3 regions of the Vibrio atlanticus genome follow, and region 2 is predicted to be linked to each of the others. Evidence: predicted binding sites of a transcription regulator. Region 2 holds the regulator's gene; each other region holds the start of a gene.
What was found. Region 2 encodes PurR, which represses purine synthesis genes. Its sites were predicted from a motif close to TNANGNAAACGTTTNCNTNA; they were not measured.
Positions count from the first base shown of each region.

Region 1: the regulator PurR is predicted to act here: its motif matches at 8,775-8,794, upstream of OCV30_RS04715 (NupC/NupG family nucleoside CNT transporter).
Region 3: the regulator PurR is predicted to act here: its motif matches at 8,572-8,591, upstream of OCV30_RS21060 (formate--tetrahydrofolate ligase).

Region 1 covers NZ_AP025460.1:1,004,624-1,015,374, forward strand. The annotation lists gene OCV30_RS04665 (carbohydrate ABC transporter permease) at 1-505, shown strand, start outside; gene OCV30_RS04670 (carbohydrate ABC transporter permease) at 502-1,359, shown strand; gene OCV30_RS04675 (ABC transporter ATP-binding protein) at 1,365-2,477, shown strand; gene hflX (GTPase HflX) at 2,757-4,124, shown strand; gene minE (cell division topological specificity factor MinE) at 4,220-4,483, opposite strand; gene minD (septum site-determining protein MinD) at 4,490-5,302, opposite strand; gene minC (septum site-determining protein MinC) at 5,325-5,987, opposite strand; gene OCV30_RS04700 (YcgL domain-containing protein) at 6,207-6,497, shown strand; gene OCV30_RS04705 (lytic murein transglycosylase) at 6,528-7,526, shown strand; gene OCV30_RS04710 (LysR family transcriptional regulator) at 7,715-8,635, shown strand; gene OCV30_RS04715 (NupC/NupG family nucleoside CNT transporter) at 8,841-10,040, shown strand; gene OCV30_RS04720 (cation:proton antiporter) at 10,226-10,751, shown strand, end outside.
Region 2 covers NZ_AP025460.1:1,252,395-1,263,145, forward strand. The annotation lists gene glgC (glucose-1-phosphate adenylyltransferase) at 1-385, shown strand, start outside; gene glgA (glycogen synthase GlgA) at 375-1,829, shown strand; gene OCV30_RS05745 (alpha/beta fold hydrolase) at 2,113-2,910, shown strand; gene OCV30_RS05750 (putative signal transducing protein) at 3,039-3,356, opposite strand; gene OCV30_RS05755 (TVP38/TMEM64 family protein) at 3,475-4,155, opposite strand; gene OCV30_RS05760 (TfoX/Sxy family DNA transformation protein) at 4,310-4,900, opposite strand; cyclic di-GMP riboswitch class I at 5,028-5,113, opposite strand; gene purR (HTH-type transcriptional repressor PurR) at 5,284-6,288, opposite strand; gene torD (molecular chaperone TorD) at 6,607-7,254, opposite strand; gene torR (two-component system response regulator TorR) at 7,542-8,255, shown strand; gene elyC (envelope biogenesis factor ElyC) at 8,347-9,153, opposite strand; gene cmoM (tRNA uridine 5-oxyacetic acid(34) methyltransferase CmoM) at 9,269-10,054, shown strand; gene mukF (chromosome partition protein MukF) at 10,179-10,751, shown strand, end outside.
Region 3 covers NZ_AP025461.1:1,198,363-1,209,113, reverse strand. The annotation lists gene gcvT (glycine cleavage system aminomethyltransferase GcvT) at 1-835, shown strand, start outside; gene OCV30_RS21090 (S1 family peptidase) at 1,150-2,304, shown strand; gene OCV30_RS21085 (hypothetical protein) at 2,445-2,783, opposite strand; gene OCV30_RS21080 (helix-turn-helix domain-containing protein) at 2,982-3,299, shown strand; gene arfB (alternative ribosome rescue aminoacyl-tRNA hydrolase ArfB) at 3,476-3,886, opposite strand; gene OCV30_RS21070 (beta-phosphoglucomutase family hydrolase) at 3,974-4,579, shown strand; gene OCV30_RS21065 (sensor domain-containing diguanylate cyclase) at 4,648-6,552, opposite strand; gene OCV30_RS21060 (formate--tetrahydrofolate ligase) at 6,793-8,541, opposite strand; gene OCV30_RS21055 (inosine/guanosine kinase) at 8,836-10,140, opposite strand; gene OCV30_RS21050 (CreA family protein) at 10,284-10,751, opposite strand, start outside.

The DNA of each region.
Region 1 (10,751 bases), 250 kb from region 2:
GATTCTTAACCCGGGTCTTGGCATTGAAAAGCTGATGCAAGACTGGGGATTTACTGACTTCAAATTTGACTGGCTCGTCAATTCTGAAATGTCGGTTTACACCTTAGTGATTGCAGCACTTTGGCAGTCTTCTGGATTCGTGATGGCGATGTTCTTAGCAGGTCTGCGTGGCATCGATTCTTCAATCATCAAAGCGGCTCAAATCGATGGTGCAAGCTTGCCTACCATCTATCTCAAAATCATTCTACCTTGCTTGCGCCCTGTGGTTTTCAGTGCGGTGATCATCACCTCACACATTGCAATTAAGAGCTTTGACCTTGTGACGGCAATGACGGCAGGCGGTCCGGGTTATTCATCGGATCTTCCAGCGCTATTCATGTACGCACACTCTTTTACCCGTGGACAAATCGGCCTTGGTGCTGCCAGTGCCATGATGATGCTTGCCGGTATCTTAGCGATTCTCGTGCCTTATCTTTACTCTGAACTTAGGGAGAAAAAGTCATGATGAATAACATCAATTTTGCTCGAATCTTTATTTATTCAGCACTGCTTTTCTTCTGCTTGGTGTATTTGATGCCATTGTTCGTCATGGCGCTGACGTCATTCAAAACCTTGCCAGACATAAAGGCAGGTAACTTGATGAGCTTACCGAAAGAGTGGGTGTTTGACGCTTGGTATAAAGCGTGGGACACCGCTTGTACGGGCGTGAAATGTGAAGGCATCAAAGGTTACTTCTGGAACTCTTTCCAAATGGTGATTCCTGCGGTTGCGATTTCAACATTACTCGGTGCATTCAATGGTTATGTGGTGACGAAATGGCAATTCAGAGGTTCAAACCTGTTCTTTAGCTTGTTGTTGTTTGGCTGCTTTATTCCATTCCAAGTGGTGTTGCTTCCAATGGCAACCATGTTAGGAAAAATGGGTTTGGCGAACACAACTATCGGCTTGGTGATTGTGCACGTTATCTACGGCATGGCGTTTACTACTCTGTTTTTCCGTAACTTCTACATCTCGATTCCTGATGAATTGATCAAAGCGGCAAAACTGGATGGCGCAGGCTTCTTTACCATTTTCTTTAAGATCTTATTACCGATCTCTACACCTATCATCATGGTGACGGTGATCTGGCAGTTCACTGCAATCTGGAATGATTTCTTGTTCGGGGTGGTGTATTCGGGCTCAGAAACTCAGCCAATTACCGTGGCATTAAACAACCTAGTCAACACTAGCACAGGCGTTAAAGAATATAACGTCGATATGGCTGCCGCGATCATCGCCGCACTGCCAACGCTGTTGGTGTATGTCTTCGCAGGAAAATATTTTGTTCGTGGCCTAACGGCAGGATCAGTAAAAGGATAATACCCATGGCAACATTAGATTTAAAACAGATCCGTAAAACCTATCGTAACGCGGACAACGAAACGTTAAAGGGCATCGACATTAGTATCGATTCGGGGGAATTTTTGATACTTGTCGGCCCTTCGGGGTGTGGAAAATCCACCCTAATGAACACCATTGCTGGGCTCGAAAATATTAGCTCGGGTGAAATCGTGATTGATGGTGTCGATGTGGCGCAGGTTGAGCCGAAAGACCGCGACATTGCGATGGTATTCCAGTCGTACGCCTTGTATCCAAACATGACGGTGCGTGGCAATATCGCTTTCGGTTTGAAGATTCGTAAGATGCCGCAGCAAGAGATCGATGCTGAAGTCAATCGAGTGGCAGAAATGCTGCAAATTGAACAATTGCTTGATCGAAAACCGTCGCAACTTTCTGGTGGCCAGCGTCAACGTGTCGCGATGGGCCGTGCTTTGGCTCGCCGTCCTAAGCTTTATCTATTTGATGAGCCGCTTTCTAACTTGGATGCCAAGCTGCGTGTTGAAATGCGCCATCAGATTAAACGTCTGCATCAGAAGCTGAATACCACGATTGTTTATGTGACCCATGATCAGATCGAAGCTATGACTCTTGCGGATCGCATCGCAGTAATGAAAGACGGTGAACTGCAGCAGTTAGGCACACCACAAGAGATCTATACCAAACCCAACAATATGTTCGTAGCGGGCTTTATGGGCTCACCGTCAATGAACTTCATTAAAACCATGGTGGATTTGGATGAGGAACAAAACCCGATCATCAAAGTAACTGGCACGGCTGAGCAAGAGCACCACATTCGTTTGCCTCAGAGTATGCGTGACCAAGATGGCAAGGAGTTGGTAATAGGGTTACGTCCTGAACACATTACTGAGCAAGAAGGTGATGATGTGTCGGCAACCACAAAGCTAGACCTGCAATTGGAAGTATTAGAACCAACAGGGCCAGATACCATCGCAATGGTTAAAGTGAACGACCAAGAAGTCGCGTGTCGTTTGTCACCAGAGTTTGAAGTGTCGGTTGGGCAAATGGCACCGCTTCATTTTGACTTATCGAAAGCCGTATTTTTTGATGCTCGGACTGAAGCGAGAATCGAATTCTAACTTCTAGTTGCTGAGTTAGTTTAACAATCAAAGTTCATGTCTAAATCAAAGGCAGTATCACCAACTACTAATAAGTAACGTGATGCTGCCTTTTTCGTTGTCTATACTTGCTTTTTATCCCTTATAAAAACAGAGGGATAAACGATATATATGCTTCTACTGCAATAATATCGTGATTTAGTATCCCTTAGCTCTATAAAGCTGACGTAGAAACGCGTAGGATCACACTACTTTAGACCAGAAACTAGGCTGCACCTTGGTGCATAAACAGAAGAATACATGAAACTAACAGCAAAACCAGCGGCGAATAACGCTTTACTTATTTCTATTACGACACCGGATTTTAAAGGTGACGAAGCAAAAGAGTCTCTTGCCGAACTTGCTCGCTTAGTGACAACCCTAGGGTTTAAAGTCGTCGGTACGCAATCGCAACACCACAGTTCATCTCAAAGACAGAATGTGTTGGGTGCAGGTAAGCTTGCTGAAATTGCACACCTAACTGGTTACCAAGGCTCTATTGAAGAGGCAGAAGATGAAGACTTTATTGATGAGTCGTTTGATTTTAATGCTGAAATCGATGAGCTAGATTTTGATGATCTTCCAACGGGCAACTTCCAATACGGTGCCGCTGATGTTGTGGTATTTGACTGTGATTTAAGTCCATCTCAAATGCGTACTGTTGAGGCGAGTTTGGGTGTGGAAGTATTTGACCGCACTGGCATCATCATAGAAATCTTTAGCCGTCACGCTCGTACTCGTACTGCTCGTCTGCAAGTTGATATCGCTCGTCTAAACTACTTAGTGCCACGACTACGTGAAACGGCTGAAGGCGATAAAGAACGCCAAATGGGTCAGGGCGCCGGTGAAACTTCACTTGAGCTAGACCGTCGTAACGTACGTGACCAAATTGCTGCGCTTAAGCGTGAGCTAGTAAGCGTACAAGATGAAATGAAGACCCGACGCACAAGGCGTGCGGAGCTTTTCACTGTTGCTTTAGTTGGCTACACCAATGCCGGTAAATCTTCGATGATGCGTGCAATGACCGCAACCGAAGTGGTGGGTGAAGATAAACTGTTCGCAACGCTAGACACTACGGTTCGTGCGCTTCAGCCAATCACTCAACCGCGTATTCTTGTTTCAGATACGGTGGGTTTCATCAAGAAATTGCCACACGATCTGGTTGCATCATTCCACTCAACGCTAGCAGAAGCGCATGATGCTTCATTGCTGCTTTATGTCGTTGATGCTTCTGACGTTTCATTCCGCGCACAACTTGATGTGGTACACGACGTATTAGCTCAAGTGGGTGTAGAAGGCAGCGAAAAACTATTAGTGCTGAATAAGTGCGATAGATTGACTGAAGAACAGCAATTAGAGCTGATCGAAGAATTCCCAGATGCGATGCTAACGTCGACTCGTGATCCTCTAGATATCACGAAGCTACACAAGTACATCGTTGGTGTTGCTGAAGAAGGCATGATCGAAGAAGAGATCACTATCCCTTATTCTGGCCAAGGCATCATCGGTGAGATTCGCTCAAACATGAGTGTGGTTAAAGAAGAGTACGATTACGAGTGCATTAAGTTGACCGTTCGCTCTAGTGAAATTGACTTAGCTCGACTGAAAAAGCGTATGCAGAATTCTTAATCTTTTATAGCGTTTAGACACAAGTTAAAATACCAAAAAAGAGAGCCTAGGCTCTCTTTTTTATTGAATCGTGATAAGCGCCGCTCGAGCTCTGCTTAGCGGTCTTCTTCTGGAAGTTTGACGTTCAGCTCTAATACTGAGATGTCGTCATCTTTGTGTTCGAAAGTCAGATCAACCATTGATGGATCGACGTCAACGTACTTCGCAATACACTTCAAGATGTCTTCTTTTAGTTGCGGCAGATAAGACGGCGCTGGGTCGTCATGGCTGCGTCGCTCGGCAACAATGATCTGCAAACGCTCTTTAGCTAGGTTTGCGGTTGTCTTTTTTTGTGGTCTAAAAAACTCTAGTAATGACATTGCGAATTAGCCCCCGAACAGTCTTTTGAAGATGCCTTTCTTCTGTTCCGTTAAGAAACGGAAGTCCACTTGGCTACCCAGTAGTCGTTCTACAGTATCATTGTAAGCCATACCGGCATCGGTTGCTTCGTCAAAAATAACTGGAACACCCTTGTTCGACGCGTTCAGTACTGCTTGGCTCTCTGGGATGACACCCAGTAGAGAGATGTGAAGAATCTCTTCAACGTCTTCAACACTTAGCATCTCACCTTGAGTTACACGTGCTGGGTTGTAGCGAGTCAGTAAAAGGTGCGTTTTCACTGGTTCTAAGCCATCTTCTGAACGACGAGACTTAGAATCGAGAATACCGAGAATACGGTCTGAATCGCGTACAGAAGAAACTTCTGGGTTAGTTGTAACAATCGCTTCATCAGCAAAGTAAAGCGCCATCAGAGCGCCTTGCTCGATACCTGCAGGAGAATCACAGATGATGAAATCAAAGCCCATTTCATCTAGTTCATCAAATACACGACGAACACCATCTTTTGTTAGTGCATCTTTATCACGAGTTTGAGAAGCCGGAAGAATGAATAGATTCTCTGTGCGCTTGTCTTTGATCATCGCTTGGTTCAGTGTCGCTTCGCCATTGATAACATTAACGAAGTCGTACACAACACGACGCTCACAACCCATGATTAAATCTAGGTTACGCAGACCGATATCAAAGTCGATAACTGCGGTTTTCTTCCCTTTTAAAGCTAAGCCTGAGGCAATAGCTGCACTGGAGGTCGTTTTGCCTACCCCGCCTTTACCTGACGTTACAACGATAATGCGTGCCATTTTGTTTTCCTTTTTATTTCTCTTATATTGCGAGGACATCAACGTGTAATACATCGTTTGCCATACTGAACATGGTTTTCTTCTGCCAGTACTCGCTTTCAATTTGATCGCTGAGCCAGTAATTTCCAGCAATGGAAACCAGCTCGGCTTGTAAATCATTACAAATTATTTTTGCTTCAGTTTGACCACTCGCGCCTGCAATTGCACGACCGCGTAAAGTACCATGGATATGGATGCTGCCATCGGCTATGACTTCTGCGCCGGCACTCACATGGCTGAGGATCAATAGATCGCCATCTTTTGCATACACTTGCTGACCAGAACGAATAGGCGTTCTCACCACTTTTATCGGAGCCATCTTCGCTGGAGCTTGAGAAGGAGATTTACTGGCTGTCATCACTGCAAAACCAGCTCCTTTCGCTAGATTCTGCATACGTTTATCCGAACAACCAGCCACACCTACTGGGATCATGCCCGCTTGAGATATACCTTCTTTCAGATGCACAAAATCGATATCACCCGCGACTTTGCTAATATTGATAACAACAGGCGCAGCAGCGAAAAAAGTGGGAGCTTGGTTTACTTTTTCTTGAAGAAAAGACACCGCATTTTCGACTTGATCATCGGATAAGTGCAAAACAGATAGCGTAAAACTGCTACCTTTTAGATCTGGATTACTAGACATCGAAAACTACAGGACCTCAATAGCGGATTGGTACAATTTCTTTATCAATAAAATAAAGGGCGTTGCCTGAAACTTGGTTTATCATGTTATATTCCCAAACCAAGCACAGCAAGTAATCTTGTTGTCAAATGAACGTTTTGTTCCCAATATTTCCCTTAACATAAACTATTGATCTCGTAAGTGAGAGTTTTGTAGTCATAAACAATAAAAAGGTTTGTCATGCTGTGTTCTATATATAAAAGTTCAAAGAAAGAAGGAACATACCTTTATATCCCTAAGAAGGATGATTTCTCACAAGTTCCTGACGCATTGATGCAAATGTTTGGTAAACCTAGTTTTGTAATGGTAATTAAAATGGATGGCCGTAAACTGGCGCAAGTGAACATCGATAAAGTGAGAGAATCACTGAACACCGATGGTTTCTTTTTGCAGGTTCCGCCACCACCGGTTAATGAACTTGAACTTCATAAAGAGCGTAAAGCTCAGCAAAACGTTCAAGACGAAGAGTGATAGCTACCTTAATTCAGGGAGGAGTGATCGTTGAGTAAATTTTCGAAAACCATATTGGCTGTGTCGGCATTACTATTAGGTAATAGCCTGACGATTGGTTCCGTTCAGGCTGAAGAGCTGAGCTTTGAGCAATATGTAGAGAAACTAAAGCAACAAGGCCGTGCAGAAGGCATCTCTGAAACGATCATTGATCAGGCCTTTGATGGTGTGACGTTTAAGCCAAGAGCGGTGAAAGCCGATAAGAATCAACCTGAGAAAAAACTGACTCTGGATGAATACATTCCACGCGCGGTTCCAGATTGGAAAGTGAAGCAGGCGAGATCGCTTTATAAGAAGCATTATTCAGCGTTGAAGCGCATTGGTGATGAATATGGTGTTCAACCAAGATTCATTGTCGCGCTATGGGGTGTTGAGAGTAACTTTGGTAAGTTCACGGGTAACTACAGTGTTATTGATGCTCTCACGACTATGGCCTATGAAGGACGTAGAGAAGCCTTCTTCCGTAGCGAAGCGATGGCGGCGTTGAAGATTCTTGATCAAGGCCATATTGCACCACAAGAGATGAAAGGCTCTTGGGCTGGTGCGATGGGACAACCTCAGTTTATGCCAAGCTCATTCTTAGCTTATGCCGCTGACGGTAACGGCGATGGCAAGAAAGATATTTGGGGTACTGAAGAAGATGTATTTGCTTCAGCGGCGAATTATCTCAGCCAATCGGGTTGGGATGACAAATATACTTGGGGCCGTCAGGTTCACGTACCGTCGACTGTGTCTATTGAAATGCAAGGCCGAGGCGAAGACAAAGCGAAATACTTAAAAGAGTGGTCTGAACTCGGTATTAAGCGCTTTGACGATCGCCCACTACCAACGCTTGATGAAGATATTAAAGCTTGGCTAATTATGCCAGACGATGAAACTGGCCGTTCTTACCTCATTTACAACAACTACAATGTGTTAATGAAGTGGAATCGTTCTTACTACTTTGCGTTGGCAGTTAGCCACCTAGCAGACAGAATTAAGTTTGATTAATCGACCTAATTTGATTAATGGCCTTAATTTGGTTATTAGAACTAATTTGGTTAACAGATTTAGGTCGCTTTGAATAGCATTTGGCCTACCATAGGCAGAACGAACTAAAGGACTCTTCGGAGTCCTTTTTCTTTTATATTTCAGAGATTTTTAAAGGTGGCCTTGTGCTAACAGATAGAGCCGCACAGATGGTGATATTCCATGCGTTAATCAAGCATGAAGGCTTTACCAGTGCAGCAAAAAGTTTGAATGTTTCAGTGTCTCACATCAGTAAGCAAGTTGCTTTGCTCGAGGATTCGATAGGTATCAAGCTGGTGCAAAGAACCACACGCAGCCTGACACTAACTGAAGCAGGGGAAGTGTTCTATCAGCATTGTGAGCAGCTGTTCAATACGGTGAAAGCGGCTCAAATGGATATGGATAGCCAGCGTGACGACATTTCTGGAATATTCCGCATAGGCTTGTCTCAGTCATTTGGCACACTGCATATCATTCCAGCGATTGATCAGCTCAGACAGCTCTATCCGCAGCTGAGAATTGAAGTGCATTTGTTCGATTACAAAGTGGATATGATTGAGGAGCGCTTGGATCTTTGGATCACCAATAATGAAGACCTGCCAGAAGGTTATATTGCGCAGCGTTTAGCCGACAGCCAATTTGTGGTAGCCGCATCACCGGATTATCTGATTAAAGCTGGTACTCCTCATGTGCCATCTGATCTGATTGACCATAACTGTCTTATCTATCGCAGCCGTGAACGAGACTACACGTCATGGGCGTTTGATAACGGGCAAGAAAACCTCAGTGTCAAAGTGGCGGGCGATTACTCGGTGGATTTGGCTGAGGCGGTACGAGACGCAGCTGTATCTGGGTGGGGTGTTGCTTATTTGGCGACTTATTTAGTCAAAGAGGAGTTTAGAACAGGCAAGTTAATCCAAGTATTACCAGAATGGAGAGCCAGTCAGTTGATGCCATTTTACGCTGTGTATCCGAGTAGAAAGAACATGCCAAAGAAGCTTTCAGCAGTGATTGAGTTCATCAAACAGCATGTTGGTTCGCCGACGTATTGGGACAAAAACCTCAAAACTTGCGTTGAGCTGCATCGTTAATTGTTTCCTAATTCATAAATATAATTTCCATATGGAAAAAGTATGCTTTTTGAACAAGTTAATCCATTAAAATTCAATGCTTTAATCTAATCTTGGGCAAGTTGCTGATAATCCCAACATCACATTAACAACCGCACCTTGCCGCAAACGATTTCCTCTATACAATGCGTCGCCTTTCCTACCTACAACTTTTAGGTTGACGCATATGGCTTCCCTACTTGGAATTATCACTATTTTAGTAGCCGCTTGGTTACTATCTACGGACAGAAAAAATATCCCGCTAAGAACTGTCTCTTTGGCTTTCTTACTGCAAATCTCATTCGCGCTATTGGTTCTTTATGTGCCAATGGGTAAAGAAGCGCTGAATGCAGCTACTGGTGCGGTGTCTAGCTTGATCAACTACGGTCAAGAGGGGATTAACTTCCTATTCGGTGGCCTAACGAATAACGGATTTGTTTTCGCTATTAACGTTCTCGGCATCATTATCTTTTTCTCTGCATTGATTTCAGGTTTGTATCACATCGGCTTTATGCCAAAGGTGATCAACATAATCGGCGGTGCTTTGCAGAAGTTTCTAGGCACAGGTCGTGCGGAGTCACTGTCTGCAACGGCAAACATTTTTGTTGGCATGATCGAAGCGCCATTGGTGGTTAAGCCTTACCTAAAACATATGACGGACTCACAACTGTTTGCTGTGATGGTATGTGGTTTGGCTTCTGTTGCTGGCGGCACGCTAGTGGGTTATGCATCGCTGGGTGTTGACCTAAACTATCTGATCGCTGCGGCATTCATGTCGGCACCAGCTGGTCTATTGATGGCTAAAATCTTAGTACCAGGCAGCCCAGAGGATGTTCAAGAAAATATTGAGTCTGGTGTAGAGATTCCACGAGCAACAAACGTAGTTGAGGCAATGGCAGATGGGGCTATGTCTGGACTTCGTATTGCCGTTGCGGTGGGTGCGACACTTCTAGCCTTTATCAGTGTGATTGCGATGCTGAATGGTTTGTTAGGTATTGTTGGTGGCTGGTTTGGCGTAAACCTAAGCTTCGAACTTATCCTAGGTTATGTGTTCGCACCCGTTGCATGGCTGATCGGTGTACCGTGGTCTGAGGCTGTTGTTGCAGGCTCGCTGATCGGTAACAAAATCGTTGTGAACGAGTTTGTGGCTTTCATCCAGTTAATGGACGTGAAAGACGCACTGAGTGAGCACTCAAAAGCGATCGTTACTTTTGCACTATGTGGTTTTGCCAACATCTCTACGATGGCCATTCTGATTGGTGGTTTGGGTAGCTTAGTTCCAGAGCGTCGTTCTTTCATCTCACAATATGGCTTCAAAGCGATTTGTGCGGGTGTGCTTGCCAACTTAATGAGCGCTGCGATCGCTGGCGTGGTGCTTTCTCTGTAGATAGATGATAAGTACAGAGTGGATGAGTCAGTCACTTTATTTCCCCTATAGTAAAGTGACTGATTAATCACACTAATATTCGGTTAGCATGAAAAAGAGAGCCTATAGTTTAATGACATAGGCTTTCTTGTTTCAGCAAATAGGTTTGTATCACAAGGTGTGGTACGAATTTTTTAGGGGCACAAATGGATTTGTCGATTACTTCTTCTTTGGCATTAATTGGACTGCTGTCTTTAACGTGTCAATTGTTAGGCTGGCGCTTACGTCTTCCTGCTATTCTTCCTCTTCTTATTGTCGGCCTACTTTTAGGTCCCGGTCTTAACATCCTTAATCCCGATGCCATTTTTGGTGACGTGCTATTTCCGCTGATTTCATTAGGTGTCGCTATTATTCTGTTTGAAGGTGCATTGACCCTGAATTTCAAAGAAATCAGAGGCCATGGTCGCATGGTGACACACCTCGTGAGTTTCGGCATGCTGATTACTTGGGCGTGTATCGTGGTGGGTGCTTATTACTTTGTGGACTTCAGTTGGCCATTAGCCGCTCTGTTTGCTGCCTTAGTGGTGGTGACGGGTCCAACCGTTATTGTTCCCATGCTGCGCAGCATTCAGCCCAAATCTTCGTTAGGCAGCATCTTGCGCTGGGAAGGGATAGTGATTGATCCGATTGGCGCTCTGTTTGCCGTTCTCGTTTACGAATACATTGTTTCTT
Region 2 (10,751 bases):
CTCGCTATACAACCGCAAGTGGCCACTACATACGTACTATCCGCCACTACCGCCGGCTACGTTTACTGATTCGGCAAACGGCCGTGTTCAGATCATCGATAGCTTAGTGTGTAACGGCAGCTACGTACGTGGTTCTCGCATTGAGAAGTGTGTATTGGGTTTCCGCAGTAATATCGCATCAGCGTGTGATATTAGTGAGAGTATCTTACTCGGTGATGTGAAAGTGGGTGAAGGTTGCGTACTTCGTCGTGTCATCGTCGATAAAGATGCAGATATCGCACCTGGAACACAGATTGGCGTAAATCTGAAAGAAGATAAAAAGCATTACCATGTCTCTGACGATGGTGTAGTAGTTATTTCCAAAGGAGCTCGAGTTGGTTACTAAGACTCTCTCGGTACTTTTTGTAGCGTCTGAAGTTGAAGGCTTGATTAAAAGTGGTGGCTTGGCTGATGTAGCCAAGGCACTGCCAAAAGCGTTACAAACACTCGAACAAGATGTTCGAGTGACCATCCCTGCTTATAGAAACATTCCAAACATTGATTCAGCTGAAGTGATTTTGTCGACCGAGCTCGATTATTGGCCTCATACTGCTTATCAAGTCAAAAAGTTGAGTGTCGAAGGTGTTCAAATCTTCGCTATTGAATGTGACAAGTATTTTGACCGTCCTGAAATGTACGCAGAGAACAATCAAGCGTATGCTGATAACGGAGAGCGCTTCTCGTTCTTCAGTACGGCTTGTTTGGATATGCTTCCTAAGCTCGCGTTCCAACCTGATATCATTCATGCAAATGACTGGCACACAGGCTTTGTGCCTTTCTTGCTTAAATCACGTTATCAACAACATGATTTCTTTGAAAATACGCGCAGTGTTATCTCGATTCACAATGCAGTTTTCAAAGGGGTGTTCGCATACGATGAACTGCAATGTCTGCCAGAGATGCACAGTTACAATGTGCCTGAAGCATCTGTAAGTGACACACATGTCACCATGCTAAAAGCAGGGGTGATGTGTGCCGATAAGGTCAATGCAGTAAGCCCAACGTATGCAGAAGAGCTGAAAACGGAGTTAGGTAGCCATGGCATGGCAGCAGAGTTCCAACATCGTTCGGCCGACTTATTTGGTATTCTCAACGGTTGTGATTATGGAGCTTGGAACCCGGAAACAGACGCTTTCCTTCCTCGTAAATTCAAAGCAACGAAACACAGCATGACTCGTGGAAAATCTGCTTGTAAGCAAAAACTGCAACAAGATGTTGGTTTACCCGTTACCGATTGTGCGGTTTATGGCATGGTTTGTCGTCTGACCAACCAAAAAGGCGTTCATTACTTACTGCCTATCATCGAGCAGTTCTTGAAAAACGAATTGCAGATCGTGATTGTCGGTACTGGTGATCCGGTTTTGGCGAGTCAATTGAAAGAGTTATCAGCACTTCATTCAGACAAGTTCTCATTCGTAGAAGCCTACAATAATGAACTAGCGCATTTGGTTGAAGCGGGCTCTGATTTTTTCTTGATGCCTTCTGAATTTGAGCCTTGTGGCTTGAACCAAATCTACAGCATGGCTTACGGCACTTTGCCTATTGTGCGCTCTGTTGGTGGTTTAAAGGACAGTGTGAATGATTACGATCAGGATCCCGAGATAGCAACAGGCTTTGCTTTTGAAGAGCCAACACCGCAAGCATTGCTAGCGGTATTGCATCGTTCATTACTACTTTATGCTCAAAATCCATCTGAAATTAAGCGCGTTCAACTTTACGCGATGCAACAAGACTTTAGTTGGGAAGATGCGGCACAAGAATATCTTGCGATGTACCATTCTGCATTTTAACTTGTTGACTTAGCTTTAAAATTCAGTTGTTGAATAACAACCGTTCATAATAAAAGAAGGCGCTCTACTGATAGAGTGCCTTTTTGTTTTCTGGTCAGATCACATCACGTTTCCAAAGACAAAGCTTGCAAACTCATTTTAGTCAGGTAGAAAAGGTGGTCAGGTATTCACATGACTAGTGTTGGGTTTGACACTATTATCACTTAAAATTCTTAATTGCGTGATATCCTTAGTCATCGCCTTGTGATGAGGCTTAGCTCCATAAATAAATTAAGCGATAGGTATGTCTGAGAGTTTATTATTTCATAAAACATTTACTCACCCTACGAGTGATGAGTGGGTTGTGTTTGTGCATGGCGCAGGGGGCAGTTCCTCCATTTGGTTTAAGCAGATCAAAGCGTATAAACAGCATTTCAACTTGCTTCTCATTGACTTGAGAGGGCACGGTAAATCAGACAACATACTTAAAGATCTGATTTCGAACCGTTATACGTTCAAATCAGTAACGCTCGATATTCTTAAAGTGTTAGATCATCTAAAAATCCGATCCGCACACTTTGTGGGTATGTCTTTGGGTACAATTATCGTTCGTAACGTGGCCGAACTGGCGGCAAGCAGAGTACGTTCGATGGTGCTTGGTGGTGCTGTCACTAAACTCAACACTCGATCTCAAGTCTTAATCAAATTAGGAAACCTGAGTAAGCACATCATTCCTTATATGTGGCTATACAGCCTTTTTGCTTATGTTGTGATGCCGCAAAAAAGTCAGAAAGAATCACGTCACCTGTTTATCCGCGAAGCGAAAAAGCTGTGCCAAAAAGAGTTCAAGCGCTGGTTTATCCTCACGGCTGATGTGAACCCACTGATGAAATACTTTAAAGACAGGGAGTTGCCGATTCCGACTTTGTATTTGATGGGCGAGCGCGATTACATGTTCATCAAACCCGTTAAAGAAATGGTCGAAGCGCACGAGTCGAGCGAGTTGGTAGAAATTGCCAACTGTGGGCATGTATGTAATGTAGAAAATCCTGAAGAATTCAATCAACAATCAATCGCTTTTATCCAAAAGCAAATTCAGTGATTCTCTGGGTTGGTTATCAGACTAGATGATCCAATAGAATTAAAATAAAACGGGAAGCTAATTTAGCTTCTCGTTTTTATTTGGAGGAGGTATTTGATCGAATCGTGTCTGTAATAACTGAAACTCTGCTATTCAGGCGAAGCAGCGCCGCACTGCCAACAAGACCCGAATTGTGCTTCATTGATTTCATGACACTCACCACAACGCCACTCTTCATAGATGATCGAATCTTGCTGTTTTTGGTAGTCATTGACGATCGTGCGGGCTTTACTAGCGAGTTCTGGCTCATATAACCATACGTAAGGGTCTGTATCTTCGGTAAATGGGATTTCACCTTTTAAACCAAACAAACCCTCACCACGGACTTCACACGCAATATTCTCACTTTCTAACAATCCACAGATGATATGAGCTTCTGTCGGATTCGATGCACTGAAGATTTTCATTGAAATAGAACCTTATTTGGCTGCATGCGTTATTTAGTTATTTAGTTATTTAGTTATTTAGTTATTTAGTTATTTAGTTATTTAGTTATTTAGTTATTTAGTTATTTAGCTATATACGTTACTCAGCGACAGGTGCTGAGCGAAATTTGTTCATCAACCATTTAGCAATAATTGGGAACACACCCAGTAAGGCAAATGACAACAGTACTGAGGGAGACACGATACCCGAAAGTGAATCAATTTCTGCGAGTTGAGTTCCGGCATTCAAGAAAACGGCGGTACCCGGCAACATACCGATTTGGCTAGTAATATAGTAACGACTCACCGACATCGGTGTTAGACCCATCAATAGATTGATAAGGAAAAACGGGAAAACAGGAATTAGACGTAGCGAGAATAAGTAAAATGCACCGTCTTTTTCAACGCCCTTATTGATGGTAGCTAACTTGTCGCCAAACTTGGTTTGGATCCAGTCACGTAACAAGTAACGGCTACTTAAGAAGGCGAGGGTTGCGCCAATAGCGCTCGCGAAAGACACCAGCAGTAAACTGTTCCAAAACCCAAACAGCGCTGCGCCTAACAGCGTAACAACGGCGGCGCCAGGAATTGAGAAAGCCGTAATCATGACATACGCGACAAAGTAGATAGCGGCAGCGGCAATGAAATTGCTCTCGATGTAGTCATTCAAAACAGCTTGCTGGGCTTTTGCATTTTCAAGCGTTAAGTACTGGCCGAAATTGACGCCTAACAAGATGATGGTTATGACCAACACAATACCCAATATCATTTTTTTACTCATTGATACTTCCTCTAAATTTTCAATGCATACCATTAGTTTTTCAATGTATACGATTAGTATAGATAGACAGGCAAAGCATAGAATAACTTTCACCAGATATAAAAAAAGCCGCAAAAATGCGGCTTAGTTATCTAGATAGTTTGCACTGACAATGTTAATTGACGTGATTGATAAGCTCTTCACGACGTTGCTGCGGTATAACAGACCAATGTGTACCATTGATCGCGCCTTCTAGCGCCCATAACAGTTCAATACTGACAGAAGACGCGTGCGATTCTTTGATGGCGTTAAATGCGTTTACAGAGCCAGATTCATATAAACGTTCTACAGAATCGATCCCTGCCTTTTTCAACATCCGCTCGGTGGCGAGTCGAAGGTTAGGCAGATCTTTGAGTCGAGTTGGTTTAGCAGAAGATTGTTCAGCTTTCTCTTCTTTAGCAAAACCTAAAGACGTAGTCGCAAGCTGCAAGATTTTCTCTTGGTCTTGCCATAAGCCTTCAGGTAAAGCGAAATATTTAGTAACGACAGGAAAACCACGTTTTTTGTAGACGTACGGTTGAAATCCTTGTTGTTCGAATTGTTGCGTTGTGCATTTGTCAGCTCGTATATGCAACTGGTCATTCACAACCAGGGCAAACATAGTGTCATCAGCAAAAAGCCCGAATCCACCAAACATTGAGCGTGACTTAATTTTTCCTAGGGGCTCAAATAATTTCATTGAGTCCTTTAGTATCGGTTTATCCATGTTATTTATCTCGGTGTATTTGAACTACGCCACCAAATAAGCAGGTCCGAGAGATTAGCAAAATGTTGCAATTAAATTGTCAATAGGCTGTAAATTACTAAAGTATTAGTAGTTACTGCATTTTGCCATCGGTAACCCCGCTACCATACCAACGAGTGGTTTAGGCCGGAAGCTTTGCGTCCCACTTTTTCAAGTGGTTTGCCCTGTGCGTGACTGGGTTATTAGAATAAAGTTTTTGTTGAATTAGGCTCACACTTCTTATTTCAAAATGTGATGTTGCTTCAATTAATGATCTTTGAATTATGCATGCAAGTGCACTTTGTTTGTTGAAAAAAAAAACGCACCTAAAGGTGCGCTTGATTAAACTAAACTCATTACATCAATTAATTTAACGTTTTAACTGTACTTCGCTCAACAATTTCAGGGTGCATTTCGAAGACGCGTTTCTCGTGGTCTTTGTCTTTTATACGCTCTAGTAGTATTTCGAATGCATTTTTACCAACACGGCGCTTAGGTTGGTGAACCGTCGTTAACGGTGGAGAGAAGTATTCAGCCAATTCTATGTTGTCGTAACCGATCACTGAGATATCTTCAGGAATACGAATGCCTTTTTCTTGTAATCGACTCATCAGTCCTAATGCCATCGTGTCGTTAAAACAGAATACTGCGGTAGGACGATCTTTCATCTCAATGATTTGGTCAGCAGCAATCACAGCTGTGTCACATTCAAAGTTGCCTTCGATGATCATATTTTCATCGGCAGTAATCTTCGCTTCATTGAGTGCGCGCTTGTAACCTGAGATGCGTTCAACACACGCTGCTTTGTCTAAGTGGCCACTTAAACATGCAATCTTGGAGTGACCGCGCTCAATGAGGTATTTGGTTGCTAGGTAGCCACCTTCTTCAGAGTTATCGATGATCTTATCAGCCTGAGAGCTTTCAGGGCCCCAGTCCATGATAACTTTAGGGATGTCTGCGTGACGGTCTAACATCTCTCTTAGTTCTTCAGTCAGGTCAGAACACATAACTAAGATGCCATCTACACGTTTCTCTGCAAGCATTCGAATGTAGTCACGTTGCTTTTCGTAGATACCGCCCGTATTGCACAAGATCAAAGTGTAACCTTGACGGTAGCAGTAGCTCTCAACACCATCGATAACTTCAGAGAAGAATAGGTTAGTTGATTGAGTCACTAGCATACCGATGGTGCGTGTTGTATTGCACTTCAAACTACGAGCAACGGCACTTGGCGCATAGTTCAGTTCGTCTACGGCTTTGTTTACTTTTTCTTGAGTCGCTTCAGCAACAAAGCGAGTTTTGTTGATTACGTGAGAAACGGTTGTTGTTGATACGCCGGCTAAGCGTGCGACATCTTTTATAGTGGCCATGTTTTTATCCTATTAGAAGCTACTTTCCCAAAGTACGGAATGAAGTAGCCGTTAAGCTACCTAACTAAGAGCTTAAATTTGTAGGGCTCTTTGGGTACTAAAGTGCTAAAAAACAAAAAACCGCTATTGAGCGGCTTGTCTTAACACCGAAATGCTCTGAACTTCAATAAGTGTAGCATTTCGTGAATGTTTCATATTTTATCGTTTGCGGTCACAATTTTAGACTGACTAGAAATTACTCGCAATAAAATTCACCCAGAAATCCGGGTGAATGGTCACAATTCTATTGAATTTATTTATCGAGTCGTCAAAAAAAGCTTATTCGCCCGCTAGGTATTGAGTGTCTAATTTACAGAATGCCAATAGCAGAGATGAGACTGAAGCGTAGAAACCGAATGTGTCAATGTCATGACATTTAACGTTGAACTTTGGTACCCAAGTAAGCAGTTGCTGTTCGATAAATTGCTGTTGAACAGCGAAGGATTTCTCTAGTTCTTCTTCAAGTTCAGTTTCGTTCGAACGAATGATTAGATTACCTAGGAAATCGAGTTCGATAGCAATGTGGTCAGCTGGCTCTTTTAGGTCTTGGTTAACCACTAAGTTGTGTTTAGCCATGATCTCTTCCATATCTTTTGCTGGCTTATCGTTCAAAAGGCCAGTCTGGCCGATATACATAGAAGCGTAAGGAAGTGCGCCATGTTTATCAGTCTTTAAGAATAAGTCACAGAAGTCAGCAGACAATTCTAATTGAGCATCTTCACGTGTTTGTAGACGGTTTAGCGCATCCACTAAGCTATCAATCGCCGGCTTTAGTGTTTCATTTTCACCTAAACCAGTTAGGAAAGAACGAATTTCAACAGAGTGGTAGTGATCGAGTTCTTCTTGAGTGAGCTCTTTAGCGAACAAGCTTGATAGCCACCAGTATATTTCTGCTCGTTGTTCGTTGAATGCTTTCGTATCTTTCATTTCTTAGATCCTGATTTAGTCTTGTGGTGTGTGTATACCTAGCATCGTCGAGTGATTTGGGTATAGGCACACCAAGGCTGAATAACAAGGTTATTTGCGAAACGCAAAGTTACTCGTTAGTAGTAATGCCTATATTGAATTGCGATGGGAGACAAATAGCAAGGTTTAAGATTGTCTTGTATCAAAAAAAAATCATGTTTCTGGCTTTTATCTTCTGTAGTACTAGAATTGTTACGAGTTATGAATAGAATGGTCACTGAAACTATTAAATAAGAAAAGTGGTGTAGATGAGCTATCACGTATTAGTCGTAGAAGATGATGTGGTAACCCGCAGTAAACTGGTTGGATATTTCCAGAACGAAGGTTACACAGTGAGCGAAGCTGAAAGCGGGGCTCAAATGAGAAAAATGTTAGAAGAAAATAACGTTGACCTCATTATGTTAGACATCAACTTGCCAGGCGAAGATGGATTGATGCTAACTCGCGAATTACGCAGTCAATCAGACATTGGAATAATTTTAGTTACTGGACGCACGGATAGCATTGACAAGATCGTTGGCCTTGAAATGGGCGCAGACGATTACGTTACTAAACCCTTCGAACTTCGCGAGTTGTTGGTTCGAGTTAAAAACCTCTTGTGGCGTATTTCGGCTGCTCGTAAAACTGCAGCGGTTGCGGTAGAACAAACAGAAGACGAATCTGTGGTTCGTTTTGGTGAATGGACGTTTGATATACCTCGCCGTGCGTTAAGCAAGAACAGCGAGCCGGTGAAATTGACCAAAGCTGAATATGAACTATTGGTTGCACTCTCTTCTTACCCTAACCAAGTATTAAGCCGTGAACGTATTTTGAATATGATCAGCCATCGAGTAGACGCGCCGAATGACCGCACTATCGACGTGTTAATCCGTCGTATGCGTGCAAAAATGGAGTTTGACCCTAAGAACCCACAAATTTTTGTGACGGTTCACGGTGAAGGTTACATGTTTGCTGGTGACTAATTTTCCGTGGAAAGCTGGTTTCAGTAACGATACTTGAACGTAAAAAAACCGAGACATCAATGATGCCTCGGTTTTTTTGTTACTGAACTTTTTAATTGTTTATTATCGGAGTACTGCTCTCGACAGGGTCATTACTTGTGTCTAGCCAATCTCGCAAGCTTTGCCAAACCAATCCCATCGTCTCATGCCAATAGCGCTCAGTCTGCTCGAGATAGATAGCCTTAGGCATATACTTATTCCATGGTTCAACAATGCCTTCTTGTGCAAGGTAGTTGGTTGGTGCTGGTAATGGTTTCATGCCCGCGGCATTGAATTCATTAAGGGCGCGAGTCATATGGCTAGCTGATGTCACGAGCACCATTTTCTTATTCTTAACAAATGCAGCGGCTTGGCGAGCTTCTTCCCACGTATCTTTCGCAGTTTCAAGCAGAATGATATCGGGTTTTGCCACGCCGAGTGCTAGCGCTACTTTAGCCATCATTTTTGCGTTGCTCACCTCAGTGCCTGCGCCATAACCAGACAAAATGAGTTTAGCTCCAGGGTAAAGACGTAAGATACGAATCCCTTCACTTAAGCGCATCAGACCGGTGCGGCTAAGTTCTGATGTTGGTGGGATTTGGTCATCAACAACGTGACCACTTCCAAGAACCATAATGTAATCGACGGTATCATCGATAGGTAAAAAAGCGGTGTGTTGCCTTTCCATTGGCATTAAAAGTTGACTAGAAACAGGCTGGAAAGCGATTAGGAAAATACCACAGAGGGCTGAAAGGGTAATTAGGCAACCTGTCTTCCTTTTTGCAGTAAACATCACTAGGGCTAAACCCAGAAAAGCGAGAATTAACATTGCTGGCAGTGGCATCAGTAACGAAGACACTACTTTTTTCAGCTCAAACATATCCGAATAGTCCGAAAAAACATCACTTAGTAGTAAAAAGAGACATCGCCTCTTTATTCCTGAAATTCCTGTGACAGAATAGCAGGCACGATAGGACATAATAACTCAAGTAGCCGTGACTGAAGACCGTAATTTCGACGATATTGCCCACAAATTTGCAAAAAACATATACGGCTCTGACAAAGGAGAGATCCGTCAGTGCATCGTATGGGAAGATTTAGAACAAGCTTTGAGCAAGTTTGAGCAATCCGCTTCGCCGTTGCATGTGCTTGATGCCGGTGGTGGACTTGCACAGATGTCACAAAAAATTGCGACACTAGGCCACAACGTTTCTTTGTGCGACCTCTCTTCTGAAATGTTGAAGCTCGCAGAAGAAAGTATCAGCGAAGCGGGTTTGCTCGATCAATATCGATTTATTCATTCACCGGTACAAAAAGTGGCAGAGCATCTCGAAGAGAAAGTCGATTTTGTGATGTTTCATGCCGTAATGGAATGGTTAGCAGACCCTAAACAGGCACTTGATTTATTGTTGGAACAAGTAAAACCCGGTGGTATTGCCTCGATAATGTTTTACAACCACCATGGTTTAGTCCTGAAAAATGTGATTTGTGGCAACATTCCTCATGTATTGAATGGGATGCCACATCGAAAAAGGTTTAAGCTGCAACCACAAAAAGGCTTGAAGCCTGAAGAGGTTTATCAATGGATAGAAGACGCTGGTCTAGATATCTGTGGTAAATCAGGTATTCGCTCTTTCAGTGACTACATAGGTAATATGGAGTACATGGGCGATTACCAATTTGAAGATGTGTTGGAACTAGAGAAACAGCTATGTCGCCAAGAGCCATATCTGTCGCTAGGCCGTTATATTCACGTTTGGGCTCAAAAACCTGCGCAATAACAGCGGTGAATGTGGTAAAAGAAGCCACAACATGCGCTATGCCATCGTAAGAAGCCGCGTCATAAAGAAATAGGCGTCATATCTAATACGTTCGATATGACGAACAACAGTAACAGGAACCACAATGAGTGAAATGACTCAAACTGCCGAAGAGCAGCCAATTGATGAGTTGGTGGGCTGGGTCAAGCAGCATGATTTTTCATTAAACTTGCCACCAGAGCGCTTAGCATTTTTGATTGCTATCGCCGTACTAAGCAATGAAAGGTTCGATGAAGAGTTGGGCGAGGGTGAACTGCACGATGCATTCACTATTGTCACTCGACTGTTTGAAGATACTGGCGAAGCGTCTGCGTTTCGTGCCAACAACGCTATCAATGAGTTGGTTAAACAGAAGTTGATCAGCCGCTTTACCAGCGAAATCACAGATGGTGCAAGCATTTATCGCTTATCGCCATTGGCGATTGGTATCTCAGATTATTACTTACGTCACCGCCAGTTTTCTAAATTAAAACTGTCTATCCAGCTTTCTATGGTTGCCGATGAAATGGCAAAAGCCATTGAAGCCGCCCAGAAAGGTGGAACTCCAGGGCATTGGAGAAAGAATGTTTACGGCGTGCTCAAGTATTCTGTTGGCGAAATTTTTGATCAGATCGATCTCAACCAGCGGGTTATGGATGAACAGCAACAAACCGTCAAG
Region 3 (10,751 bases), on a different replicon from region 2:
GGGCGGCATTATGGATGATCTGATGGTTGCTAACCTAGGTGATCACCTGTTTGTTGTTGTGAACGCAGCATGTAAGACACAAGATATCGACCATCTAACGGCGCACCTTCCAGCTGACGTCGAAATGGAAGTGATTGATGACCGCGCTCTATTAGCCCTTCAAGGCCCTAAAGCGTCTGAAGTTCTTGCTCGTTTCCAACCTAGCGTTGCAGACATGTTGTTCATGGACGTTCAAAAAGTCGATATCGATGGCGTTGAATGCATCGTGAGCCGCAGTGGTTACACGGGGGAAGATGGCTACGAGATCTCTGTTCCTAACGATCACGCTGAAGCACTGGCACGCAAGCTAACTGCAGAAGCTGAAGTAGAGTGGATTGGCCTTGGCGCTCGTGACTCACTTCGTCTTGAGTGTGGTCTATGTCTATACGGTCATGACCTAGATACAACAACTACTCCAGTAGAAGCTAGCCTTCTATGGGGCATTCAAAAAGTGCGTCGTACTGACGGTGAACGTGCAGGCGGTTTCCCTGGCGCTGATATCATCCTTGAGCAAATCGCAACGAAAGATGTTCAACGTAAGCGTGTTGGTCTTGTTGGTCAAACTAAAGCGCCAGTACGTGAAGGCGCTGAGTTGTTCGATGCTGAAGACAACAAGATTGGTGTTGTAACAAGCGGTACTGCGGGGCCTAATGCAGGCAAGCCTGTTTCTATGGCGTACGTACGCACTGATCTAGCAGTAATTGGCACTGAAGTATTCGCTGAAGTTCGTGGTAAGAAGCTACCAATGACAGTAGAAAAAATGCCATTCGTACCTCAACGTTACTACCGTGGCTAGTCTCTTTTAAGAGAAACTATTAAGCTAAACAAAGCCTACTGTTTGCTTCTCTGTATAGAGAAGTTCAACGGTAGGCTTTTTTGTTTAAGCCCATCTCCCTTTTTATGAACGTATCTATTTTTATAAACGTATCTATTTTTAAGAGCGTATAACTTTCTATATCGCTACAAGTCCGGTCACCTGAAAGTTCGTTTTTTAAAACGAGACATATGGCTATATCATTAAAATTGCTTACTATAATATTAGTCGTAACGTGTTATGGTGACGATTCATCATTTTTGTAAATAAGTAGTAGGGGTTACAAGGAGTTATCTATGAATGTTAACCATACAATGAGTCCGGTTCGTAAAGCCGTTTTAGGGCTGTTAGCACCATTGATTTACACATCAAGTGTTATGGCGACCGAATATTCTCTTGAAGGTAATGATGTAGGTGTTTCACCTTACATCATCAATGGCAGCCCTATCACTGATGGAGAACTTGCTCAGACCTACCCGACGTTTACGAGTCTGTATTTCCATGATGGTTCAAAATTTGTTAATTATTGTGGTGGAACGGTTATAGATGGGCAATACGTGCTGACAGCTGCCCATTGCGTTTACGGAAGTTATGCGTGGATGCTTAACACTTGGGTTGTCCCTGGCATGGCCGACCAAACTAAGTATGATAATGGTGGCTACCAGTCCGCACGAGTTGAAAAAATTTATTATCCAAATAACTATAATGAAAACCTTGACCCTAGCCAAGGTGACGTACTGCCGAACGATATTGCTATCTTAAAGCTGAAGACTGCGTTGAATGTACGAGATTACTCATCCTTACTTAACTCTACATTTGACAACACCTATGCATTGAATCGTGGCAAAGATACGTTTAAAGCAGTTGGCCGGGGTTTGACGAGTCATGTAACTGATGATCAAGGTAAAACTGTTTCTAGAACTGCTACAAATATAGTCAATCAAACGAGTTTAACTTTCGATGCAACGAATAGCTGTAATTCAACAGACAAACAGCTTTGTTTTGATGGAGCGCAGTTCAATGGATACAAAAACTCGACGTGTAATGGTGATTCAGGCGGTCCTGTCTATTGGTGGGATGGGAGTAGCTATCAGCAAATTGGTATTACAAGTTACGGGCCGGGTACATGTGGCAGCCTTACTGAAAAATATACGTCCGTTTTTACAGAGGTTTATGATTATGCAGGATGGATTCAGCGAGTTGTTTCAGGCACAGAAAACGCAACTTTTGAAGTTAGAAGTACATCGAGCTCTCGTGTTTTAGTACGTGTGAGCGATGGTGAAACCCTTGATTCATCTACTGCTTTGTTAGATGAAACATCAATGCCAAAGATCAGTCTATCGGGCGGGTCTAATTCAGGCACCAACTCAGGTTCTAGCAGTGGCGGTTCTTTGGGTTTCTTGTCGATATTCGCGCTTGGTTTACTTATTTTAAGAAGACAATCTATTTAAAGTTAAGTAGACGTTCATCAGCATGATTGAGGGCTATACCTCGACAGGTTGTTCATTTAAGCATTAATGAAAGAAGTCTTAGATTAAGTCGACGCTAAAAAGCATCAGCGTCGACTTGGTTATTTCGGTGTACTATCGATTCAAACTTGTTGATAAGCCTGCTTATTGATGCTCGCCTTCCTGCTATACCTTTCGATAATGTCATCCATTTGTTTTACTGCATCGTTGATACTTTGGATACCGCCTTGCGCGACACCTTTCTCACTTTTGTTCAACGCAGAAAAAGCCTGCTTTAATTCTTTATCTTCGAGCATGTTTCCGTGTAATAGCACTTCTTTGTAGGTCAACAATCTATGCTGTACCGCAATAATTTGATTACGGGTATCTTCTGATTCTAAAGCCTGTTGTATGCAAGGAAATGCCAATTTATAGAGATTCGCAATTTCCAATTTCACGCTATCATTATTCGCAATTTGCAATTTTTCTTATTTCCTAGCTCTGATAATTCAAACTTATCTACCCGCGAGTTGACGCCGTTGTAAGTGTGAAAGTCCATGAAACGTAACGTTTTTATCGGCCGAATAATATGCCTTTAATCACTTATGTAAACTGTTCTAAGTCAATATGGTCTGCTTCTTGCTGAAATTAGGTCATAACTGTCTATTCTGGAGGTGCTTATGTCACAAGAACCTATAGTCATTGCGCTGATTGAGCGTAGGAAGCTAGGCAATTGGTCTCAAGAAAAATTAGCGGCTAGCGCAGGGATGAGCTTGAAAACCTATCAACGAATTGAGCGGGGAGAGGCTGATATCAAAATGTCTCAGTATCGTTCGATCACGAGAACCTTGAAAGTTACGGACTTGGATGTCGTACTCGACGTTGTAGGAGCGTCTGAAGCAGCAGCGGAAGATGTAGCTGCTGCTAGTCGTTTGTTAACCAGTGAAGAGCGAATGCTGTTGATTAAACTGATTTTGTCGGTCAAAAAACAGAAGTAGAGTTTTGTTCTAATAGACACTTTCTAATCAATAGTATTGCGAATATGTAGCCTCAAAGAACCAGTCTTCGAATAAATTGTCTACGAATAAATAATGTCAGGTATCGTCTTTTGTCCAGCTAGTTAGAGCTAAAATGATTGTTTCATGGTGAGGTGCTCACTACGGACATGAAACAATTAGTCTACTCTTCCGCGAAGTTGTTTGGTGGTGCTTCTTTGCTTTTTACTTTCTAAACGTCTTTTTTGAGAGCCGCGTGTTGGCTTGGTTGCTCGTCTCACTTTTTGAACTTTTGTTGCTTCTAAGATCAGCTCTTTCAAACGTACCAAAGCATCGTCTCGGTTTTGCTCCTGAGTTCTGTACTGTTGAGCTTTAATGATAATCACACCATCTTTAGTGATACGACCATCTTTATGTGCCAGGAGTTTTTCTTTATAGAAATCGGGTAGGGTTGAGTGCTTTATGTCAAAACGTAAATGTATCGCACTCGATACTTTATTGACGTTTTGACCTCCGGCTCCTTGAGCTCTGATCGCGGTTAGCTGGAGTTCCCAGTCTTGAATTGAAACAGAGTTAGATATTTGTAACATAAACATCCATTTTGAACAGTAATATGGGGTCATGATACTGAATATTGGGTATGGTATCAGTAACTTTCTTAAAGAGTGGTAGTAGTGATGAAAATTGATTTAACGGCGTATGAAGGATTAATCTTTGATATGGACGGTACGTTGATCGATACAATGCCAGCACATGTGAAAGCATGGCAACAAACGGCGGAAGAGTTCGGCTTTTATTTCGAAGCGTCTTGGCTGCATAGCTTAGGTGGAATGCCGAGTTATAAGATCGCTGGTGAGGTAAATAGTAAGTACGGTTTATCGCTCGACCCACAAGCGGTTTCTACGTTTAAAATGGCTTCGTTTGCAGCTATTGAAGACAAAGGAGATATTATCCCTTGTACGTATTCTCTTTTGATAGACCATCTCGGTGACAAGAAGATTGCGGTTGGAACGGGCAGTCAACGCAAGAGCGCAGAACAACTGTTAGATAAAACGGATATCTTGAGTAAGTTGGATATCTTAGTGACAGCGACAGATGTGAAGAATCATAAACCAAACCCTGATACTTTCTTAGCTGCTTGTTTTGGTATGGGTTTACAGCCAAAGCAGTGTGTTGTGTTTGAAGATACTCACCTTGGTAAGCAGGCAGCCCATGCTGCGAATATGGATTGCATTCTGGTAGTCGAAGGGAATACGCTGGAGTTCTACCCCGCACCAAGTTGATTGTTGAGTGAACGACTCTAGAGTGAAATGAATAAGTTAGCGGGGCGGTGGTGCGATGCAGGCTCCCACTATGCAATTTCGCTCATTTCGCTATCAAGGAACAAACATACACTGTTTCTACCTACTGCTTTTGCTTCGTAAAGAGCTAAATCGGCGCACTTATAATTGAGTGCAGGTTCACCTGTTAGGTTGGTTATTCCGCCACTTATTGTAACGACGTTGTCGAACTCGATACTGATCGCGATTCTCAGCCTATTAAGCACATAGTCGGCTTCTTGTGGTGTCGTGTGAGGCAAGATAACCCCAAACTCTTCTCCCCCAATACGAGCCACGAAATCGGTATCTCGGCATTCACGTTGCAGTACCTGTGCTACGGTTTGTATGGCTTTATCGCCATAATCATGTCCAAATCTATCGTTAATGCGTTTGAAATGGTCAATATCCAATATGGCTAAGCAAGATTGCTCGCGAGTAGGGTAACGACTAACGCGAGAACACTCGTCACGAAGCTCCAGGTCGAACTTTCGTCTATTCCAACAGCCAGATAGTGCATCTTTTTCGCTAAGGTTTCTCAATTTATTCTCGAGCTCTTTGCGTTTGCTGATATCAACAAATGATGCAACATAAAATTGAATCACATCTTTTGAGTCTTTGATGGTTTGTATTCGAAGAATTTCCGTGATGAAGGTGCCATCCTTTCGTCGGTTCACCACTTCGCCTTCCCACATCCCTGTCTCTTTAATGACGCTCCACATTTTAGTGTAGAACTCTTCATTATATCGGCCAGCGTTAAACAATGAAGGCTGTTTACCTTTTACATCTTCTAACTCGTAGCCACTGACACGGGTGAACTCTTGGTTTACTTTTATGATTCGGTTATTTTTGTCTGTGATTAATAGGGCAGACATACCGTTCATTGCCGCTTTGGCGAGTTGGCTTTCGATACTGTTCTTTTTATGATTTCTGTTCCACAGTACGAAACCTGCAGATATCATTGAAATCAATATCGAGAGTATGATTATCTGAACGACTATGGCGTGATTTTCTTGTTGAAACTGAGTGTTAAATTGATGTTCTTCAATATGAAGAACCATATAAATTGGTCCTTCAAACTGCTTAATCTTAGGGCTGATGTCAGAGTGAAAATACCAGTTTTTACCATCAAAATAGCTGGATGAGGTGCCGCTTTGAATATTCTGCCACAGGCCTGGGGCTAGTTTTGCATACGTCTTGTCTGAACGTGATTCAATCACATGCCCAAATGAATCCTCAGGGTCGGGACCCATGATGACATGACCAGTATTATTAAGGATGACCGGAACTGTCGCTGATGTACCTATCTGGTAATGTAAGCGATCATAGATCTCGCGCATATTTAGGTTAGCAATGAAATAGCCAATAATGTGCTCCCCTACAGTGACAGGCGTCATAATGCGAAGTGTCGGCGAAAAGGGGCGAACTAACTCTCCATTTTCAACTTCTAGATCAATGCCTGTAGCTTTAACTTCTCCAATCTCTAATTCTTGTAGCTTTTTGTAGTAATCGCGAGAGGATTTGTTTTGTAACTCGTGGTCTGGAGTGACACTTGCGTGGCCATCTTTATAGTTGACGCGGAATACTTCATTAGCGTCTAGATCTAGGAAACGCAGTTGAGAGTAGTATTGTTGCCCGTGTGCCAATACAACCCACAGATCCTGCAGTGCTTGTTTGTTAGTAACTGAAGGCTCGGAAATGGAACGAAGTAGGGTCTGTGAGGCGGCAATAGAGGGAACCGCGTTTGATATTTGCTCAACAATAATAGCGAGTTGATGGAAGCTGTATTCGATTTGGTTTTGATTAGACTGTTTGATGTTTAGCGCATACTGGGCTTCAACCCGTTCAAATTCAGAGTTTATATAGAGAGCAGGGACTAATCCTAGGACAAACAAGGTACATAGAAATTGGCTGATCAGTTTTTTTATACTCGTATTCATCACTGTCCTCGAAAAATCAGCGCAATACTATATATTTTGTAGGCCTATTAATGTGATCTTGACCCAAAACTTATAATCAGATGTGCATATTATTTCGTTTTTAATGAAATTTATTGCACTTGGGGTGTTAATTGAGCAATTAGGTATCAGAAACGAGACCTGTCCGCAAATATAATGGGGAGCATAGTACGGACAGGTTATTCTAGATAAAGCGGATTTTTAGCCTATGTCTGGTCGTAATTAACTTAAGCCAACGATGTTTCCTTTGCTATCAATGTCCAACGACATAAAAGCCGGTTTATCCGGTAGGCCTGGCATGGTCATTACATTGCCGCACAGCGCGTAAATAAAGCCAGCACCAGCACACAGTTTTAGCTCCCTAACGGGTACGTCAAACTGAGATGGTGCACCTTTTACGTGTGCTTCTGTCGAGATCGATAGTGGTGTTTTTGCTAAACAAACCGATAGGTCGTTATAGCCATGCAGTTTGAATTCGGCCAGTTGTTTTTTAGCCAGTGGAGATAGCGAGATACTTGCTGCGCCATAGCCAACTTCAGCGACGGCCATCAGTTTTTCTTCTAGGCTTTGCTTTGAGTGATACAACGGCTTAAATTCACTCTGTTTTTGGCAAGCTTTTACTACGGCGTGAGCCAATTTAGTCGCCCCTTCGCCACCCTGACCAAATGCTTCGCTTACTTCAACACTAACGCTTGGGTCGAAGTCGGTGATCATCTGTTTCAAAGCATCGAGCTCTTGAGCTGAATCTTGTGGAAATCGATTGATCGCAACAACGGTAGGCACTTGGTATTGCTTAACGCTGTTGATGTGCCATTTAAGGTTCTCAAACCCTGCAATAAGCGCGTCTTGGTCATCATTAAAGATTGAATCTGGTAGCGGAGTTCCTGGTCTCAAATCGTATAAACCTGAGTTGGCTTTTAGACCACGTAATGTTGCGACAATAACAGCACAATCTGGATTTTTTTTCGATGCTTTCACTTTGATGTTACATGCTTTCTCAAAACCCATATCTGAGCCGAAGCCACCTTCCGTCACGACAAAGTCACTTAGCTTTAACGCAACCTTATCGGCAATAATAGAAGAGTTACCGTGTGCGATGTTAGCGAATGGCCCCGCGTGGATTAGGGTAGGAACCCCTTCAAGGGTTTGCATCAATGTTGGCTCTATGGAGTCTTTCATTGTGACTGTCATAGCACCTGCTACGTTGAAGTCATCTGCAGTTAATGGCAAGCCTTGGTTGTTGTATGCGAGTACCACTCGTCCGATACGCTTTCTTAAATCTTGGAGGTCATCAGTGAGAGCAAGAATAGCCATCAGCTCTGAAGCGGCTGAGATGTCAAAGCCATCCTCGCGCTCAAAGCCATTAATTGTTTTGTCTGCTTCGTTCTTGCCAACCGTGATCATACGCAGTGCGCGGTCATTGTGGTCAAGTACACGTCGCCACACGATTCTGCGTGGGTCGATATCCAGAGCTTTTAAGCCTGAGCGAGCCTCAAAGGCTTCTAACCCTTCACGTTGCTCATGATACAAACGAGCGTCAATAGCGGCAGATGCGAGGTTATGAGCGACTGTTACGGCATGAATGTCGCCAGTCAGGTGAAGGTTCAATTGCTCCATTGGGGCAACTTGTGAATAGCCACCGCCGGCTGCACCACCTTTTACACCAAATACCGGGCCCATTGAAGGTTGGCGAATGCAGGCCATAGCGGATTGGTTAATCTTTGCTAGACCTTGTGCTAGTCCGATAGTGGTGACGGTTTTGCCCTCACCAAGAGGCGTCGGTGTGATGGCCGTAACCACGACTAATTTACCATCTTGTTGGCTAGCGAGGCGTTCAAGTGATGTGAGAGACACTTTAGATTTGTATTGCCCTAATGGCTGATGTTCGTTGTGGTGCAGGCCAGCTTGCTTGGCAACTTCACTGATGTTTTTAAGGGGAGTAGAGCGACAAATATCAATATCAGACAGCATATTTGATCCTTATATCAGAACCGAAAGGTGGTACGTAAACGTTTGCGTGGCGATAGTACTGTATAAATTTGCCAAGTAAAGGCAAACCACATCAATTATGTGCTGGAAGATAACAGATCTAAAGAGTCATTGCGCGAGATCAAATCTTAAACGAGAAAAATATTCGATCTGATTACCTTCAGCTGCCGTTATATTGGTGTTGAATACAAAAAGGGCTGCATATAGCAGCCCTTCAAGGAATGGGTAATCCAACTTGGCGTTAACCTCTAAGAGTTAACTACCTAATAGAGTCGCTTAACGATCCCAGTATGTTTCTTCTAAGCTATCTTCGCGTTCAGGTAGTGCACGAGAAAGGCGAGGAGAGTGCTGAGTCAACACTTCATAGCTTACACGGTTTGAGTACTTACAAATTTGAGACAGAGAAGAATACGTTAGACACGAGTGCTCGTGCTTTTCTGAGTTTGGTACATTCACGTGGTGGTAGCTGTTTGCTGCCATGTCGTGTAAAAGTGCAGAAAGTGCACCATCACCAGCACCATTGGTGTTTTTAATTTCGCGCGGGCCACCAAGATAAGGGCCAATGTGAGAGTAGACTTTTACCGGATCTTGACAGTCTTGCTTACGCATAGCACGGCTGAACTCGAATTTATTGAACTCAGGAATGTTACCCGGTAATAATGGCAGAGTGGTTTCGCGTTTCGCAGGCTCGTCAGTGTAGCCAGCCATGTATAAACCGATAGGGCCTGCAGTACAGAGAACGAGGTCAACCCACTCAAGTGCTTTGTTAGCAGCTAGAAGCGGATCTTTTTCACCCGTTAACGCTTCACCTTCGTCTTCGTTCATCGCGACGATGGTTACGTTTTCTTTCAGATATTCTTGCCACCATTCCGCATTACCTTCGATCACGTACTTAGTACCAAGTGTTAGTACTACAGGTACATTGTGCGCTTTCGCGTATTCGATCGCTTTTTGTACCGCTTTTGGCATCGGATCTTCAGGTTTACCACGCATTAGGTATGACGATACAACCAATGCTGATGCTTTCTCGAAAACTTTCTCAGGAATGCTTTCAGGGAGCAGTTGGTTCATGTGGCCTTCGTTGATTGCAAACGTACGCTCACCATCTTCAGAAATCAGGGTATAGCAACGGCCAATTGGTCCATCAACCGTTTGAAGGTGGTTTAGATTCATACGAGAAGAAGTGCGGCAAAGGTAACGATAACCAAATGAACCAACTTCAATCTTCTTAGACATAACGCCAAGCAATACAGATTTACTGTCTGCAAGTACAGAATAGTTGTGCAGTGTGTTGCCAATAGTATCACCAGGGTATTGATGCGTAATCAAACCGCGCTCAACTAGCTCTTCATACAGAGCATCTGCTTTACTTTCTTCTAATACCAGTGAGTGACCTTTACTCAGCTCGTATTTTTCAAGGAACGCGTTATCAACACGGGCTTCGATATCAACAATTGTTTGACCTACACCGACAATCGTTGCGCGGTGAAGCTTAGGCGTTTGTTGCATTTGGTTGACCAACGGATCACGTGCGTGAGTTGGAAAATAGTGCTTAGATTTACGCTGTCCAGGAAACTTCATATGAAAAATACAGTGAAAAAATTTTGCCGCATGATATCACATTTTGTTTCTGATTCTTTCATTTTTATTACATTTTGAATCACCTGTACGATGTCTGTACAGGTGACTCGGTTTACTTTTCGCTTTAGGTCATTTGCGTGAGACTATTCGGCAGGAACGAGTGTTGCTGGTTCAACGTAAGCTTCTGTCCCCCAAAGCGGAACGGTTGAAAGGCTATGCTTAAAGCTGCCTTCTGTTTCTTTGGTTGTGTAAGACAAGTAAAGCAGCGATTGGTTCTCAGCATCGTAGATACGACGAACTTTCATCGTTTTGAAGAAGATACTTTTCGATTGCTTGAATACCACTTCACCAGATTTACTCTTGTCAATTTTAGCGATCATTTCTGATGTGATTTCACCGGTTTGACGACAAGAGATAGAGCTATCGCTTGGATCAGAAAGGCTAAGGTTTGCTTCGATTGATGCGATATGACAAGTCACACCTGCGATTTTATCATCATCTAAAGAAGACATTTTGATATCCTTCATTGTGAAGAATCCAAGAGAGACGTCGCCAACCTCGTTGTCCGAACAGCCAGCCAACATTGTGATGATACCCGCTGCTATTAAGGC